2 regions of the Actinoallomurus sp. CA-142502 genome follow, and region 2 is predicted to be linked to the other one. Evidence: riboswitches for the same ligand, from Rfam matches in the RefSeq annotation. Region 2 holds a riboswitch; the other holds the start of a gene.
What was found. A riboswitch is a leader RNA that binds a small molecule or an ion and turns the genes downstream of it on or off. The one in region 2 is predicted to bind glycine.

Region 1 (8,758 bases), 3.8 Mb from region 2:
GCGGGTCGCCGCGGACACCGTGGCGCCGCGTCGGTGTCCGTCCCGCCTCGCCATTGAGGGGGGGCCAGCGAACGTTCGCGCCGCAGGCGGAAGCCTCCCGCACCGGCCACTGACGCGTGAAGCCGGCAGGGGCCCGTACTCGGCGCGACCTCGATCCGTCCATCGGTCCGTAACCCCTGGACGGGCGGCAGCGGCCGCCGCGCTGCGGGCGGAGGTCTCCGTCCTCACCGGCCTTCCGCGCGGGACCGGCAGACGGCCGGGCCCCGGTCAAAAGCCTCCGTGCCGCCCGCCGACGCCCGGAACCCCGCCGAGGCTCACGCTCCGAGCGCTCGATGCCTCAGCCTCCGCCAGGTGATACACCCGCCCTCCCTGGGGGTTCCATCCCACTCCGATTGTCCAGCGCCCGATTCCGCCGGGGCAAGGCGCTCCGGCGGCTGTGGACAACCGACCGCACCGGCCTGCTCCGGTCACGCTGGACGCCTCGGCTCGGCGATTACCCGGCTGACCTGGGGTGAGTTCCGGTCACGGCTGTGGAAAGCGCCGATGCCGGAGGGTTTCCTTTCCGCGGTCCAGGGGCATAGCCTCGTCACCAAGGCCGGTGGTACGTGGTCAGATGCCCCAAAGACAGCGACTGCGGTGATTTGGAGACGTCGTAACGGTTTGCAGTCGCGTGCGACGCGCCGAGGGCGAACGTTGACCCTCGTCTGGCCGCGACCTACCGTGCTGCTTGAACACCTGCGGTGTAATTCCGTCAAACCCCCTTGGTGGATCACTGCGGGATGATAGAGCCGGAGGTCCGCGTGGCGGCAAGCAGCGGCGAGGGCAAGGCGGCCCGCGACAGGCGTGATGCCTCTCAACGCGCCGGAGAGCAGGGACTCCTGTTCGGTGGTGCGGTGTCGCCTCTTCCCGATGACGTCGGATACCGCGGTCCGACCGCGTGCGCCGCCGCGGGCATCACCTATCGTCAGCTCGACTACTGGGCGCGCACGGAGCTCGTGGAGCCGAGCGTACGGTCCGCGCACGGGTCGGGTTCGCAGCGTCTCTACAGCTTCCGCGACATCCTGGTGCTCAAAGTCGTCAAGCGGCTGCTCGACACCGGAGTGTCACTCCAGCAGATACGCACGGCCGTCGAGCACCTGCGAAACCGCGGCGTCGAGGACCTCGCGCAGATCACGTTGATGAGCGACGGCGTCAGCGTCTACGAGTGCACCTCGCCCGACGAGGTCGTCGATCTCCTCCAGGGCGGCCAAGGGGTCTTCGGCATCGCCCTGGGCCGCGTCTGGCAGGAGGTGGAGGCCGGCCTGGCGGAGCTCCCCGCCGAACGGGCCCACAGCGACCACGACGCGCCGGGCGACGAGCTGGCGCACCGCCGCCGCGTCCGCCGCACAGGCTGACCCGCGCGAAAGCCGTACGCGCCGACCCCCTCAGATCGCCTCGGCGCGCTGCAGATGGGTGAAGGCGGCCCACCCGGGCAGCACCGGCAGCCAGAAGGTCAGCAGCCGGAACATCAGCACCGCGGACGTCGCCGTACCCGCCGGCAGACCGGCCAGCGTCAGGCCCAGTGACAGCGCACCCTCCACCGCCCCCAGCCCGCCCGGCGTCGGCGCCGCCGAGCCCAGCGCGTTGCCCGTCAGGAACACCACGGCGACCGTCGTGAAACCCATCGACCCGCCGAACGCCCGGATCGAGGCGTCCAGACACACGACGAACGCCACGGTCAGCAGCAGCGTGCCGCCCATGCCGGTGGCGATCTTCTTCGGCGACTGCAGCACGTCCAGGAGCCGTGGCACGACCCCGGAGAACAGCGACCGCGTCCGGGACGTCACGAGGCGGCGCAGCGGACCGATCGAGAAGACGACGACCGCCAGGACGGCCGCCGCGAGCAGCGCGATGATGATCGCCCGGGAGGGCGGAAGCGAGGGCCCGGTGCCGCCGCTGCCCGTGACGTACCCGAACAGCAGGATCAGCAGCACGTGACAGGCCATCCCGGTGAGCTGGGAGGCGCCGACGCTGGCCGCCGCCTGTCCCGCCGGGACGCCGGACTTCTGCAGGTAACGCGTGTTCACCGCGATGCCGCCGACCGCGGCGGGCGCCACCAGCTTGACGAATGAGGCCGCGAGCTGGACCAGCACCGTGCGCCACAGCCGCAGCCGCTCCGGCACGAACCCGAGCAGCATGAACGCCGCCGCGAGGTAGCTGAGCGCCGAGGCCGCCAGCCCGACGCCGAACCAGCGCCAGTCCGCGTTCGAGAGCAGCCCCGGGACGTCGACGTTGCCGAGCTGGGACAGCAGGATGTACGCGCCGACCATCCCGGCGATCACGCTGATCAGCGTGCGAGGGCTGAACCGGTCGAGCTGCGCCGGCTCGGCGGCGATCTCCGGGCGGAGCACGCGGATCTGTTCCCGCAGGGCGCTGAGCGACAGCTTGTCGCGGCGCAGGGCGGTCCGCGTGCTCCGAGCGAGCACCACCTTCTGCAGCAGCGGCACCACGGCGGCCAGGGATTCGGGGCCGAGCACCGCCGCCGCCGTACGGACCGCGCGCTCCGGGCCGACGCGCAGGGCCACGTCGGTGAGGAGCTGGGCCAGGTCGAGCCGCAGCGCCAGGTCACCGGCGGCCGTCTCCCCGGCGCGCAGGTCGATGAGGTGGGGGCGGCCGTCCGCGGCGACGAGAACGCTCGCGGCGACCAGCCGGCGGTGGGCGAGCCGGTGCCGCTGGAGCACGCCCAGCAGCCGCCAGACGTCACCGAGCAGCGCGTCGGTCAACTCGTCGTCGGGCACCTCCGCCAGGGTGCGCCCGGGCACGTGCTCGTACGCCAGCAGGGCCGCCTCGCTGCCCACCTCCGAGGTGGCCAGGAGCCGCGGCGTGGCCGCGCCGGCCGCCGCCGTGGCGTACGCCATCAGCGACTCCTGTTCCAGCGACCGGCGCAGCGAGCGGATCGTCCGGCGCGGAGTGCCGCCGCGCAGCCGTGCGCGGCGCCACAGCCGGTAGAGCAGCCCGGCGGTCTGCTGGTCGCGGTCGAGCACGGTCACATCGACGCTGCGGCCGTCGGCGAGCGTGACGCCGTAGCGGCGGAACTCGTCGTGGTCGTCGGAGGCCCGCGCGGCGCGGACCGGCTCCAGGCCCACCCGTCGCAGCGCCGTCATCACCGCGCGGCCCGGCGGCCGCGTGTTGGGCGAACCGGCCGCGTACAGGGTGCCGTACCCGACGGCGCGCCCGATGAGGTACGTCGTGACGAGGGCGAGCGGCGTGATGGCGCCGGCGGTGAGCGAGGCGATGGCGTCCAGGCCGACGACCGTCCAGGTCACGGCCTGCCAGCGCGTACGGCCGGACAGCCGTACGGCGGTGACGTAGGCGATGACCGGCGTGATGTCGATGTGGGCGGGGCCGGGGAACCAACCGCCGTGCCGCTTCCACGTGAGGTACCAGGCGAGGTCGCGCATGCCGGCGGCGGTGACCCAGGAGTCGATCGTCAGCGACACGCCGAGCGCCAGGACCGCGGCGAGCACGCCGATCGCGACGCGCAGGCCGTCGCGGTGGATGACGCGCTCGACGCCGAAGGCGACCGGGACGGCGAGCACGACGATGCCGGAGGCGAGCCCGGCGAGCGTGAGCAGCAGATGCGGCGCCTGCTCGGTGCCGTGCGTGATGTCGGAGGACAGGCCGCTGGTCGTCTCGCGGGCCACGTGGGCGAGCCCGAGGATCAACGCGATGGCGCCGACGGACACCAGGAACCGGAAGGCGTCGGCGGGCCGCCGGAGGCGCGCCGGCAGCGAGGGCTCCTCGACGGGGGGATCGGTCACCGCGCCGCCCGGGCCTCGGGGGCGCGTCAGCATGTCACCGCCATGTGGCCGGTCGGGGGATTCGTTAGCGGGCACGAGGTGAATCTTCCCAGCCCGGCAGCTCGGTTATCGGCGGGACGTCCCCCTGTGCCGCCCCCGGGGTACGGAAGGGTGCCCTCGCGAGACACGGCGGCAACGGCTCAGATGCCGAGCCGGGCGGAGATACCGTCGAGTACGCAGGTGAGGCCGAACTCGAACTGCCAGTCGGCGTCGTCCTGGTTCGACCCTTCGAGGATGTAGCGGCCCAGCGCCGGATAGCGGCCCGAATCCAGCATCCACCGCACCCACGGCGCGTACGCCAGCCGTACGTCGTCCTCGGACTCCCACCCCTTGCGCTCCAGGACCTCCCGCTGCGCCACCTCGGCGAAGACCGCGCCGCGCGCGAAGGAGGTCACCGCGCCGAACGCCGCCATCATCGTGTCCACGTCGAGGCCGAGACCCTCGATGGAGGTCAGGGCCCGCTCGGTGAGCGCGACGCTGTTGGGGGACAGGGAGGCCGGGACGCGGGCGAAGGCCTGGATCGTCCATGGGTGGCGCAGGCTGAGCGCGCGGAACTGGCGGGCGTACCCGTCGGCGACCTCGCGCCAGCCCCCGTCCGGCAGGTCGATCTCGGCCAGCACCGCGTCGAGCATCAGCTCGTAGACCTCGTCCTTGCCGGTGACGTAGCGGTACAGGCCCATGGTGGCGACGCCCAGGCGTTCGGCGAGGCGCCGCATGGACACGGCGCTCAGCCCCTCGGCGTCGGCGATCTCGACGGCGGCGCGCGCGATCTGCTCATGCGTCAGCGCCGGGCGCGGACCGCGGCCGGGGCCCTCGATGCGCTCCCAGAGCGTCGGCTTCCGGCGGCCCTGCGCCCGCTCCTCCTCGAACTCCGCGATCTTTTCGCGGAAGCGCCGCATCCGCTCGTCGTCCGCGGGGTTCGCCGCGTCAGTCATGCCGCCCTCTCACATCGGCCAACCTATCAGGGCTTGTACGGCGTACGCGGTTACGCGTACGGTGTACCCAGTGAGCGTACGAGGTACGCAGTAGAAGGGAAACGATGAGATGACGAGTTCGGAGCCGGCCATCTGGGCCGAGGGGCTGCGCAAGCGGTTCGGTCCGACCGAGGCCGTACGCGGGGTCGACCTGGAGGTGCCCGAGGGCGGCGTCTTCGGCCTGCTCGGCCCGAACGGCGCCGGCAAGACCACGACCGTGCGGATCCTGTCGACGCTCACGCTGCCCGACGCCGGGCGGGCGCGGGTCGCGGGGTACGACGTGGTCCGCGACGCCGACCAGGTGCGGTACCGCATCGGCCTGGCGGGCCAGCACGCCTCGATGGACGAGAAGCTGAGCGGCCGCGACAACCTGCGGCTCTTCGGGCGCCTGTACCACCTGCCGCCCAGGGTCGCCCGGCGGCGCGCGGACGAGCTGCTGGAGCGGTTCGGCCTCGCCGGGGCCGGCGACCGCCTGGTCAAGACCTACTCCGGCGGAATGCGCCGCCGGATCGACCTGATCTCCAGCCTGATCACCGCGCCGCCGGTGCTCTTCCTGGACGAGCCGACGACCGGCCTGGACCCGCGCAGTCGCGGCGAGATCTGGGACACGATCCGCGAGCTGGTCGCCGACGGCGTGACCGTGCTGCTGACCACGCAGTACCTCGACGAGGCCGATCAGCTCGCCGACCGGGTCGCCGTGGTCGACCGGGGACAGGTGATCGCCTCGGGCACGCCGGACGAGCTGAAGGCCGAGATCGGCAGCCGCATCGACGTCGTCGTCTCCGCCGCGGACGCGTTCGCCGACGCCACCGCCGTGCTCTCCCGGATCGGCGAGCCGGACACCGATCCGGAGTCCCGCCGGGTGAGCGTCCCCGTCTCCGCCGGCTCCGTCACTCTGCCCGCCGTCGTGCGCGAGCTGGACCGCGCTGGCGTCGAGGTCGAGGACGTCGCGCTGAGGCGTCCCACCCTCGACGAGGTGTTCCTCCGCCTGACCGGCCGGGCCGAAGAGACCGCGGAGAAGGTGAGCGCCTGATGGTCCTCCATGCCCCCGTCGCGCCCACCGGACGCCTGGACCGGCTCCGCTGGACCCTCACCGACGGCGTCACCCTGGTGTGGCGCAACCTCGTCCAGCTCAAGAACCAGCCCGGGGAACTCGTCGGCGCGCTGGTCTTCCCGGCCGTCATGGTCGTGCTGTTCGGCTACGTCTTCGGCAGCGCGATCAAGGTTCCCGGCGGCGGGAACTACCGGGAGTACCTCATGCCCGGCCTGTTCGCGATGACATCGATCACCAGCTTCATGACCACGATGCTCGCGGTGGCCACCGACGCCTCCAAGGGCGTCATGGACCGGTTCCGCTCGATGCCGATGGCCCGGTCGGCAGTGCCGTTCGGGCAGGTCGGCGGCGACATCCTGGTCGGTGCCCTCGGCATGGTCATCATGGTCGGCTGCGGCCTGGCCGTCGGCTGGCGCATCCACGACGGGCTGCCGAAGGCGCTCGCGGCGTTCGGCCTGCTGATCCTCCTGCGCTACGCGATCTCCTGGGCGGGAGTGCTCTGCGGCCTGCTGGTGAAGAACGAGGAGACCGCCGACCAGATGGTGCCGCTGGTCTTCCCGGTGTCGATGCTGTCGAACTCCTTCGTGCCGACCGCCGGCATGCCGGCCTGGCTGCGGGTGATCGCCGACTGGAACCCGGTCAGCGCGGCGGTCGCGGCCTGCCGTGGGCTGTTCGGCAACCCCGGCGCTCCGGCCGGCGACGTCGCGCTGCCGCTGCGGCATCCGGTGGCGGCGACGCTGCTCTGGTCCGGCGTGCTACTCGTGATCTTCGTTCCGCTGAGCGTCCGCCGCTTCCGCACCCTGAACCGCTGACCTTTACGGCCCGCACGCCCCATGCTTAACGTCGGGGAAACAACCCTCCGGTAGGGTGGAGATCGCCGTCGAACCCGCGCGGGAGAGATCCCGGTGCAGCCAGTGCCGGGGCGCCGAAGGAGCAAACCTCCCCGGAACCTCTCAGGCAAAAGGACCGCGTGGGCGAGGCACCTCTGGAAAGCGGGAGACCGCGGCCGTTCCATCGGCCGCCGATCCTCACCGAAGGTGCAAGCCGCGTCCGTCGCGGCGAAGCTCTCAGGTCCAGGTGACAGAGGGGGAGACCGGCCACCGGCGTGCCCGGTGGCGTTCGCGCCCCGACTCGCCTGGAGGCTCCCCATGACCGAGGTTCCGTTCGCCGCTCGCCACATCGGACCCTCCCCGGCCGAACGCGCCGCGATGGCCGAGACCGCCGGGTACGACGGCGTCGGCGCGCTCGTCGACGCGGCCGTGCCCGCCCGGATCCGCACCGACCGCCCGCTCGACCTGCCGCCCGCGCTCAGCGAGGTGGAGGCGCTGGCGCGGCTGCGTGAGCTGGCCGCCCGCAACCAGGTGCTCACCTCGATGATCGGCCTCGGCTACCACGGGACGATCACCCCGGGCGTGATCCTGCGCAACGTCCTGGAGAATCCCGGCTGGTACACCGCCTACACGCCGTACCAGCCGGAGATCTCCCAGGGGCGGCTCGAGGCGCTGCTGAACTTCCAGACCATGGTGAGCGACCTGACCGGGCTGCCGGTGGCGAACGCCTCGCTGCTGGACGAGGGCACCGCCGCCGCGGAGGCGATGACGCTGGCGCACCGCGTCGCGCCGCGGGGGAGCGGCGACACCTTCCTCGTCGACGCCGACGTGCTGCCGCAGACCGTCGAGGTGATCCGCACCCGCGCGGTGCCGCTGGGCATCGAGGTCGTCGTCGCCGACACGTCCGGGGGACTGCCGGAGGGCGACTTCTTCGGCGTGCTGCTGCAGTACCCGGGCGCGAGCGGCGCCGTACGCGACCTGTCGGGGCTGACCGAGGCGGCGCACGGGCGCGGCGCCCAGGTCGTGGTCGCCGCCGACCTCCTCGCCCTGACACTGCTCCGGCCGCCGGGGGAGTTCGGCGCCGACATCGCGGTCGGCACGACGCAGCGCTTCGGCGTGCCGTACGGCTTCGGCGGCCCGCACGCCGGCTACATGTCGGTGCGTGACGGCATCCAGCGCCAGCTCCCCGGCCGGCTCGTCGGCGTCTCGCTGGACGCCGACGGCGGGCCGGCGTACCGGCTCGCGCTGCAGACCCGGGAGCAGCACATCCGCCGGGAGAAGGCCACCAGCAACATCTGCACCGCCCAGGTGCTGCTCGCCGTGATGGCGAGCATGTACGCCGTCTACCACGGTCCCGAGGGGCTCACCGCCATCGCCGAGCGGGTGCACGAGCGCGCGACGCTGCTGCGCGGCGGCCTGGGCGCGGTGGGCGTCGAGGTCGTCCACGACGCCTTCTTCGACACCGTGCTCGCCCGGGTTCCCGGCCGCGCCCGCGAGATCGTACGGGCCGCGGCGGAGGACGGCGTCAACCTGCGTCTGGTCGACGACGACCACGTCGGCGTCTCCTGCGACGAGACGACCACCGAGGCCCACGTCGCGACGGTGCTGGGGGCGTTCGGGCGGACGGAGGAGCACACCGGCCTCACCCGGCAGGAGGCGATCCCGCGGGGGCTGCGGCGGGAGAGCGAGTTCCTCACGCACCCGGTGTTCCACGCGCACCGGTCGGAGACGGCGATGCTGCGCTACCTGCGCCGGCTCCAGGACAAGGACATCGCGCTGGACCGCTCGATGATCCCGCTCGGCTCCTGCACGATGAAGCTGAACGCCACCGCCGAGATGGAGCCGATCACCTGGCCGGAGTTCGCGCAGATCCACCCCTTCGCGCCGCTGGAGCAGGCGCGGGGGTACGTCGAGCTGATCGGTGAGCTCGAGTCCTGGCTCGCCGAGATCACCGGGTACGCCAAGGTGTCGGTGCAGCCCAACGCCGGTTCGCAGGGGGAGCTGGCCGGCCTGCTCGCCGTGCACGGCTACCACGCCGCACGCGGAGAGAGCCACCGGAAC
Region 2 (8,758 bases):
CCGTCCGCCAAGGCCATGAACGAGATCCCCAAGGTCGTGTTCTCCCGCACCCTCGAAACCGCCGACGACTGGCCCGAGACCCGGATCGCCGGCGGTGACACCGCGGAAGAGATCGCCAAGCTCAAGGCCGGGCCCGGCAAGGACCTCGTCGCCTGCGGCGGCACCGAGTTCATGCAATCGCTGATCAAGCTCGGCGTGGTCGATGAGTACCGCCTGTGGGTGCTCCCCGCCATCACCGGCAAGGGCGCGCCACTGGTCCCCGAACTGGACGAGGCTCGGAAGCTGCGCCTGGTGAAAAGCACGGCCTTCCCCTCCGGAATCCTCGAACTGTGTTTCGTACCAGCCGACAGATAAAACCCGCCAAGCGACGCACAGTTACGGTGGCATCGGGACGTAGGCGTGCCGAACGAGTGAGGGGATCGGTGAGCCCCCTCACTCGTTCCGCGCGGTCTCGGGCCCGGTGATCCGCCGGAGCAGGGGCAGGGTGGCGGCGATGACGCCGAGGGAGACGGCGAGCCCTGCCACGACCGTGACGGCGAAGCCGATGCCCGGCGGGTGCAGCGGGTAGTCCAGCTGTGACCTCAGGAACAGCCCGGCGGCCAGGAACCCCGCCCCCGTCGCCACGACGGCGTTGGCCAGCAGCGGGACCGCGCTCTCCAGGACGACGGCCCGGCCGAGGGTCGCGAGCCGGACGCCCGTGAGCCGCAGCAGGCTGAACGGCCGTTTGCGCTCGTTCAGGCCGCCGACCACGCTCGCCGCCAGGGCACACCCGGCGATGCACAGGCTGACGACGATCACCACGTCGGCCAGGCGTTCGTACCCCCTGAGCAGCCGCGCGGTGTCGGCGTTCGCACGCATCTCCCGGACGGTGGCCGCCGGCTCGCGGTGCGGGAAGGCGACGGCGAGCACGGTCCGCGCCCGTTCGACCGCCGACGCCGACCCGTCGGTGCCGACGACGACCGTCTGGACCGGGAGGCGCCGCGCCCGCGACGAGGACAGGGCGGCGGCGGGCCAGTCCGTGCCGGGGAGGCGTTCGGAGTCGAAGACGTAGTCGGGCGGCACCGACACCACGTCCGCGCCGGCGGCGCACCGCCCGAAGTGCGGCACCCCGGCCAGCTCGCGGCACGACATCAGCCCGGCCACCATCGGCCGGGGGCCGCCCAGCGAGAGCGTCGTGCCGAGCGGGTTCGTGTGGATCAGCATGACGCCCCGTACGCCGGGGATCGAGCGCAGCCGGGCCAGGACCTGGTCGGAGACCGGGACGGAGGCGCGGGGCACGCCCGGCGTCCTGGTCCAGCCGTGGGAGTACTCGGCCACCAGCGTGCCGCGGGCCGCCGCGTCGCTCTCGGGCAGGCCCTCTTCGGCCACCATCGTGTTGATCACTCCGACCGCCGTGCTGGTGACGAAGAGGGCGAGCACGAGGCCGCTGACCGCGCGGTAGCCGGCCTTCGGGTCGTCGGCGAGCCGCCGCCCGGCGATCAACGCCGCGGGACGGCGGGCGTACCGCGCGACGACGCGTGAGCCGGCCATGGTCAGCCACGGCCCGGCGACGACCAGGCCGCCCATCATCAGGAAGATCCCGGTGAGGTACGCCCAGATCTGGCCGTTCGTGGTGTCGGGGCGACGGCCGACGAAGAACGCCAGCTCGGCGACGCCGGCGACGAGCGGGATCAGCCGGTACGGGCGAGGCGGGCGCGGAGTGACGCGCCGGCTCACGCCGAGCGGGGAGATCCGCACTCGGCGCAGCGCGAGGCGCGCCGCGATCATCGCCCCGATCGGGACGCCGACGGCGGCGAGCGCGACCTGGAGCGGGTTGAGCGACAGGTCGGCGGCGTAGAACCGCTCGCCGGTGAGCGGGAGCGCGGTCAGGCGCGTGCGGAAGAGGAAGAACAGTCCGAAACCGCCCGCGGTGCCCGCGACCGCCGCGACGCTGGACTCGACGGCCGCGACCAGGGAGATCTGCCGGGGCGTGGCGCCGACCAGGCGCATGGCGGCGAAGCGTTGTTCGCGACGCGTGGCGACGAGCCGGGTGACCGTGCCGATGAAGATCAGCACGGGGAAGAGCAGCGCCGCCGCCGTGACCGACAGGATGAGGTCGATGCCGTTCGCGTTGGTGCCGGCGTTGCAGCTCGAACAGCTGCTGGGCGTCCTGGTGGCGATGGCGGTCACCTTCGCCGCGCCGGGGGCGCGCGAGAGTTCGGCGGCGCTCGCGCCCGCGATGACGTACAGCGAGTCCGGGGACGGGAGCGCGGCCGGGCCGATCGTGCCGATCCGGCGGCCGGGGTAGCGGTCGCCGAGCCGGCCGGGCGGTGCCGTGCGCAGCAGCGCGGTCAGCGCGGGTGACGCGTAGTACTCCCCCGGCCCGGGCGGGCGCGGGATGCCGGGTGGAACGGGTGAGCGGGGCCCGGTGGCGGCGACGTCGACCCGGGTGATCGTCCTGCCCTCGTAGCGCTCGTAGCCGAGGGTGGCCCACAGTGGGTCCGGGGACGGCGGAACACCCGCCGTGGCCTCGGGGGACGCGGAGTTCAGCCAGGCGTAGCGGGCGTTCTGCGCGTTGACCGCGTTGACGCCCGCCAAGGTCGCCAGCAGCAGCCCGACTCCCAGCGCGACGGCGGCCGCCGTGACCACCAGCCGCACGGCCGCCTCTCGCCCGCCCGCCACGGCCAGCCGCACACCGAACCCGATCACGAGATCACCCCGATCGACGTGGTCCTCCCGTCGCGGACGATGACCTCGCGGTCGGCGTACGCGGCCACCCGCGGCTCGTGGGTGACCAGGATGACCGTGGTGCCCTCCTCGCGGGCGGCGGACACGAGCAGCTCCATGACCTGCTCCCCGGTGAGCGAGTCGAGCGCGCCGGTCGGTTCGTCGGCGAACAGCACCCGCGGGCTCGCGACCAGGCCTCGGGCCAGTGCGACGCGCTGGGCCTGCCCGCCGGACAGCTCGCCGGACCGCCGCCGCTCCAGGCCGTCCAGGCCGAGCCGTTCGAACCAGGGGTGGGCCTGCCGGACGGCCGCGCCCCGGCGCATGCCGCCGAGCAGCAGTGGCAGTGCGACGTTCTCCTCGGCGGTCAGCTCGGGGACGAGCTGACCGAACTGGAACACGAAGCCGAAGCGGTCGCGGCGCAGGGCGCTGCGCTCGGCCTCGCCCATGGTGTCCACCCGGCGGCCGTCGAACCGGACCTCGCCGGAACCCGGCGTGAGGATCCCGGCCAGGCAGTGCAGCAGGGTCGACTTGCCCGACCCGCTCGGGCCCATGACGGCGAGGATCTCGCCGGCCTCGGCCGACAGGCTCGCGCCCCGCAGCGCGGGCGTGCTGCCGAACGACAGCGTCACGTCGCGCGCCTCCACGAGAGTCGTCACGGCAGGACCTCGCGTTTCAGCGCGTCGAGCCGGGCCGCGGTGAGGTCGATCCAGCGCAGGTCGGACTCCAGGTGGAACAGGCCGTGGTCGGCGAGCAGCGCGTCGACCAGGTCGCCGGTCCGCTTGGTCTCGGTCAGCTCGCGCATGCGTTTCAGGTGGGCGGCGCGCTGGGCGTCGAGGTACGCCTCGGCGTCGCGGTCGAGCAGCAGCGCGAGCACGACCTTCGTGAACAGCACCGTCTGCAGGTGCGGCTCGGCCTCGACCGGCTCGGCGAGCCAGGACTCGAACTCGGTCGCCCCCGTCTCGGTGATGACGTACCGCTTGCGGTCGGGGCCCGAGCCGGCCTCGGTCTCGCCCACGACCACCTTCCCCGCACGGGCGAGCCGGCCGAGGGTGGCGTAGACCTGGCCGAAGGACAGCGGCCTGCCCCGGCCGAACAGCGCGTCGTAGTCGCGTTTCAGGTCGTACCCGTGGCTCGGCTCCCGTTCGAGCAGGCCGAGGAGGGCGTAGGGAACGCTCATGAGACGGAGGGTACGTCGCGCGTATACTCGCCGTCTATACACTCAGCGTGTATCCGCGTGGCCAGGTGGGCCGATGTGCGGGCTGTCGCCGCGCGACGGGCGCTGCTAGCCTGGCGGCAGCCGTTGATCCCGCGCGGGAGAGCGCCCGGACCGCCAGTCCGGGCCGCCGAAGGAGCAACTCCTCCCCGGAACCTCTCAGGCGACGAAGACCGCGCGGAGCAGGCGACCTCTGGAAAGCGGAGCACTGCTCCCGCCGAAGGTGCAAGCCCCCCGGGCGAAGCTCTCAGGCGCCGATGACAGAGGGGGAGGCGCCGAGACCGCACGCGAACCAGTGGGACGATATGACCCCCGGATCGCCCGCGCGATAAGGAGCCTGCCGCGATGTCCGTTCCGGACACCAAGAAGACACCACTCCACGAGGTCCACGAGGGCCTCGGCGCCACCGTCACCGAGTTCGCCGGTTATCGGATGCCGCTGCGCTACGGCAGCGAGACCGCCGAGCACCAGGCGGTCCGTACCAGCGCCGGCCTGTTCGACCTGTCCCACATGGGAGAGATCTTCGTGACCGGCCCGCAGGCCGGGGCGGCGCTCGACTACTCCCTCATCGGACACCTTTCGGCGCTCGCCGTGGGCCGGGCGCGCTACACGATGATCTGCGACGCCGACGGCGGCGTCCTGGACGACCTGATCGTCTACCGGCTGGCCGCCGAGACCTATCTGATCGTGGCCAACGCCGCGAACGCCGCCACCGTACGCTCAGAGCTGACCGCGCGGGCCGAGAAGTTCGACGGGGCCACCGTCGACGACCGCTCCGACGCGTACGCCCTCGTCGCGGTCCAGGGGCCGAAGGCGCAGGGGATCCTCGGCAAGCTCACCGACGCCGCGCTCGGCGACCTGAAGTACTACGCGATCCTGCCCGGCGCGGTGTCCGGCGTCGACGCCCTGATCGCCCGCACCGGCTACACGGGCGAGGACGGCTTCGAGCTGTTCGTCTCCGCCGGCGACGCCGTGGCGACCTGGGCGGCGCTGACCGAGGCCGGCGGCGACGACCTGCGGCCCTGCGGGCTGTCCTCGCGCGACACGCTGCGCCTGGAGGCCGGGATGCCGCTGTACGGCAACGAGCTGACCGCCGAGACGACGCCGTTCGACGCGGGCCTCGGCCGTACCGTCAAGTTCGACAAGGGCGACTTCGTCGGACGTGCCGCGCTGGCCGCGATCGCCGACAAGGCGCCGGAGCGCACCCTCGTCGGCCTGGTCGCCAGGGGACGGCGGGTGCCCCGGCACGGGTACGACATCGTGGGATCAGACGGCACGCCGTGCGGAGTCGTGACCAGCGGCGCGCCGTCCCCGACACTGGGCAAGCCCATCGCCATGGGCTATATCCACGCGGGTCACACCGAAGACACCGATCTGGCGGTGGACATCCGCGGCAAACATGAGCCGGTCGACAAGGTCGCCCTGCCTTTCTATAGGAGGACCCCGTGAGCAACGTTCCCGAGACCCTTTCCTACACCGAAGAGCATGAGTGGATTACCGAGCCGTCCGACGGTGTTGTGACTGTGGGGATCACCGCCTATGCCGCCGACGCCCTCGGTGACATCGTGTACGTCTCGTTGCCGCAGGAGGGCGCCACGGTCGAGGCCGGGGAGCCCTGTGGCGAGGCGGAGTCGACCAAGTCGGTGAGTGACATCTATGCGCCGGTGACGGGGGAGGTCGTGGCGGTGAACGGTGCGGTCGAGGAGGACCCGGCCGTGATCAACACCGACCCGTACGGGGAGGGCTGGCTACTGAAGATCCGTACCGACGGTGACGGCCCCGACCTGCTGGACGCGCCGGCCTACTCCAAGCTGATCGAGGAGGCGTGAGATGAGCCTGTCCAACGCCCCTCTCTCCGAGATCGACCCAGAGGTCGCGTCGGCCATCGCCGAGGAGCTGCACCGCCAGCAGTCGACCCTGGAGATGATCGCCTCGGAGAACTTCGCCCCGGTGGGCGTGCTCGAGGCCCAGGGCTCGGTGATGACGAACAAGTACGCCGAGGGCTACCCGGGCCGCCGCTACTACGGCGGCTGTGAGTACGTCGACGTCACCGAGCAGCTCGCGATCGACCGCGCCAAGGCCCTGTTCGGCGCCGACCACGCGAACGTGCAGCCCCACTCGGGGGCGCAGGCCAACATCGCGGTGTACTTCGCGCTGCTCCAGCCGGGCGACACCATCCTGGGCCTGGACCTCGCCCACGGCGGGCACCTGACCCACGGCATGAAGATCAACTACTCGGGCAAGATGTTCAACGTCGCCGCCTACCACGTAGGCGAGGACGGCCTGGTCGACATGGACGAGGTCGCCCGGCTGGCGCGCGAGCACCGGCCGAAGATGATCGTCGCCGGCTGGTCGGCGTACCCGCGGCAGCTCGACTTCGCCGAGTTCCGCCGCATCGCCGACGAGACGGGCGCGCTGCTCATGGTTGACATGGCGCACTTCGCCGGGCTCGTCGCCGCCGGGCTGCACCCCTCGCCGGTGCCGCACGCCGACGTCGTCACGAGCACGACGCACAAGACCCTCTGCGGGCCCCGCGGCGGCCTCATCCTGTGCCGCGAGGAGTTCGCCAAGAAGATCAACTCCGCGGTGTTCCCGGGCACGCAGGGCGGGCCGCTGGAGCACGTGATCGCCGCCAAGGCCGTGGCCCTGAAGATCGCCGCGTCCGAGGAGTTCGCCGAGCGCCAGCGCCGTACGGTCGAGGGCGCGAAGGCACTGGCGGCGCGGCTGTCGCGCGAGGACGCCGCCAAGGCGGGCGTGAAGGTGCTGACCGGCGGCACCGACGTGCACCTGGTCCTGGTCGACCTGGTCGACTCGGAGCTGACCGGCCGCGACGCCGAGGACCGGCTGCACTCCATCGGCATCACCGTCAACCGCAACGCCGTCCCGAACGACCCGCGGCCGCCGATGGTGACCTCCGGGCTGCGGATCGGCACGCCCGCGCTGGCCACCCGCGGCTTCCAGGAGGCCGACTTCGCCGAGGTCGCCGACATCATCGCGCTCGCGCTGCAGCCGTCGTTCGACGAGGCAGCGCTTTCGGCCCGGGTGACCGCCCTGGCCGAACAGCACCCGCTATATCCCAGTTTGTGAGATGAGATGACCATCGCCCCGGAAGGCCGCAAGCTGCTCCGCGTCGAGGCGCGCAACGCCGCGACCCCGATCGAGCGCAAGCCGCCGTGGATCAAGACCAAGCTGAAGATGGGGCCGCAGTACCGGGAGCTGACCGACCTGGTGCGCAGCGAGGGCCTGCACACCGTGTGCCAGGAGGCGGGCTGCCCGAACATCTACGAGTGCTGGGAGGACCGCGAGGCCACCTTCCTCATCGGCGGCGACCAGTGCACGCGCCGGTGTGACTTCTGCCAGATCGACACGGGCAAGCCCGCCGCGTACGACCCGGACGAGCCCCGGCGCGTCGCGGAGTCGGTCGAGCGGATGGGCCTGCGGTACGCCACGATCACCGGCGTCGCCCGCGACGACCTGCCGGACGGCGGCGCGTGGCTGTACGCCGAGACGGTACGGCAGATCCACTCCGCGCTGCCCGGCTGCGGCGTCGAGCTGCTCATCCCGGACTTCAACGCCGTGCCGTCGCAGCTCGCCGAGGTGTTCTCCTCCCGGCCTGAGGTGCTCGCGCACAACCTGGAGACGGTGCCGCGGATCTTCAAGCGGATCCGGCCGGCCTTCCGGTACGAGCGGTCGCTGTCGGTCCTGACCCAGGCGCGTGAGGACGGGCTGGTCACCAAGTCCAATCTCATCCTCGGCATGGGCGAGACCCGCGAGGAGATCACGCAGGCGATGCGCGACCTGTACGACGCGGGCTGCGAGCTGCTCACCATCACGCAGTACCTCCGGCCCACCCCCCGCCACCACCCGGTCGAGCGCTGGGTCAAGCCGGAGGAGTTCGTCGAGCTGAAGGCCGAGGCCGAGGAGATCGGCTTCGCGGGGGTGATGTCCGGGCCGCTCGTACGCTCCAGCTACCGCGCCGGGCGTCTCTACCAGCAGGCCATGGAGGCTCGCGGCGTCGTGGCCGAGTAGTCATGGCGATCAGCGTCTTCGACCTGTTCAAGGTGGGTATCGGTCCGTCCAGCTCGCACACGGGCGGGCCGATGGTGGCCGCGCACCGGTTCGCGCGTTCCCTCTCCGCCGACGGCCTGCTGGAGAAGACCGCGTCCGTACGCACCGTGCTGTACGGCTCGCTGGGCCTGACCGGCAAGGGGCACGGCAGCGACAAGGCGGTCATCCTGGGCCTGGAGGGTGACCGGCCGGAGTCGGTCGACGTCGACGGTGTTCCGGCGCGGCTGGCATCGGCGCGTTCGCAGGGGACGATCCGCCTGCTCGGCTCGCGCGAGGTGCCGTTCGTCGTCGGCTCGGACCTGGTCTTCGAGCGCAAGGAGTCGCTGCCGCACCATCCGAACGGCATGCGCTTCACGGCGTACGACGACGCGGGCGAGGTGCTGCGGGAGAAGGTCTACTACTCGGTCGGCGGCGGTTTCGTCGTGGACGAGGACGCGACCGGCGCCGACCGCATCAAGCCGGACGACACGGTCGTGCCGTACCCGTTCGCGACCGGGGCCTCGCTGCTGTCACTGACGGAGGAGACCGGGCTGTCGGTGCCGGCGCTGATGATGGAGAACGAGAAGGCGTTCGGGCGCGACGAGGAGACGATCCGCGCGGACCTGCTCGGGCTGTGGCAGGTGATGCGGGAAAGCGTCACGCGCGGCTGCACGAACGAGGGGCTGCTGCCGGGCGGCCTGAAGGTACGGCGCCGCGCGCACCTGCTCTACCGCAAGCTGCTCGCCGAGACCGAGGCGGACCCGCTGCACGCGATGGACTGGGTGACGCTGT

Region 1: it holds a riboswitch for glycine, as region 2 does, so the genes downstream of both, gcvP (aminomethyl-transferring glycine dehydrogenase) here and gcvT (glycine cleavage system aminomethyltransferase GcvT) in region 2, are expected to answer to the same signal.

What each region holds. Positions count from the first base shown of each region.
Region 1 is NZ_JBNJMY010000001.1:5,805,960-5,814,717, reverse strand. Features, by position in the region: gene ACQEV1_RS27725 (MerR family transcriptional regulator) at 801-1,394, shown strand; gene ACQEV1_RS27720 (lysylphosphatidylglycerol synthase transmembrane domain-containing protein) at 1,425-3,800, opposite strand; gene ACQEV1_RS27715 (TetR/AcrR family transcriptional regulator) at 3,980-4,774, opposite strand; gene ACQEV1_RS27710 (ATP-binding cassette domain-containing protein) at 4,884-5,846, shown strand; gene ACQEV1_RS27705 (ABC transporter permease) at 5,846-6,679, shown strand; glycine riboswitch at 6,749-6,846, shown strand; glycine riboswitch at 6,848-6,958, shown strand; gene gcvP (aminomethyl-transferring glycine dehydrogenase) at 7,016-8,758, shown strand, end outside.
Region 2 is NZ_JBNJMY010000001.1:9,591,648-9,600,405, forward strand. Features, by position in the region: gene ACQEV1_RS44835 (dihydrofolate reductase family protein) at 1-354, shown strand, start outside; gene ACQEV1_RS44840 (FtsX-like permease family protein) at 433-2,688, opposite strand; gene ACQEV1_RS44845 (ABC transporter ATP-binding protein) at 2,685-3,362, opposite strand; gene ACQEV1_RS44850 (PadR family transcriptional regulator) at 3,359-3,883, opposite strand; glycine riboswitch at 4,008-4,105, shown strand; glycine riboswitch at 4,107-4,193, shown strand; gene gcvT (glycine cleavage system aminomethyltransferase GcvT) at 4,265-5,368, shown strand; gene gcvH (glycine cleavage system protein GcvH) at 5,365-5,748, shown strand; gene glyA (serine hydroxymethyltransferase) at 5,750-7,006, shown strand; gene lipA (lipoyl synthase) at 7,013-7,948, shown strand; gene ACQEV1_RS44875 (L-serine ammonia-lyase) at 7,951-8,758, shown strand, end outside.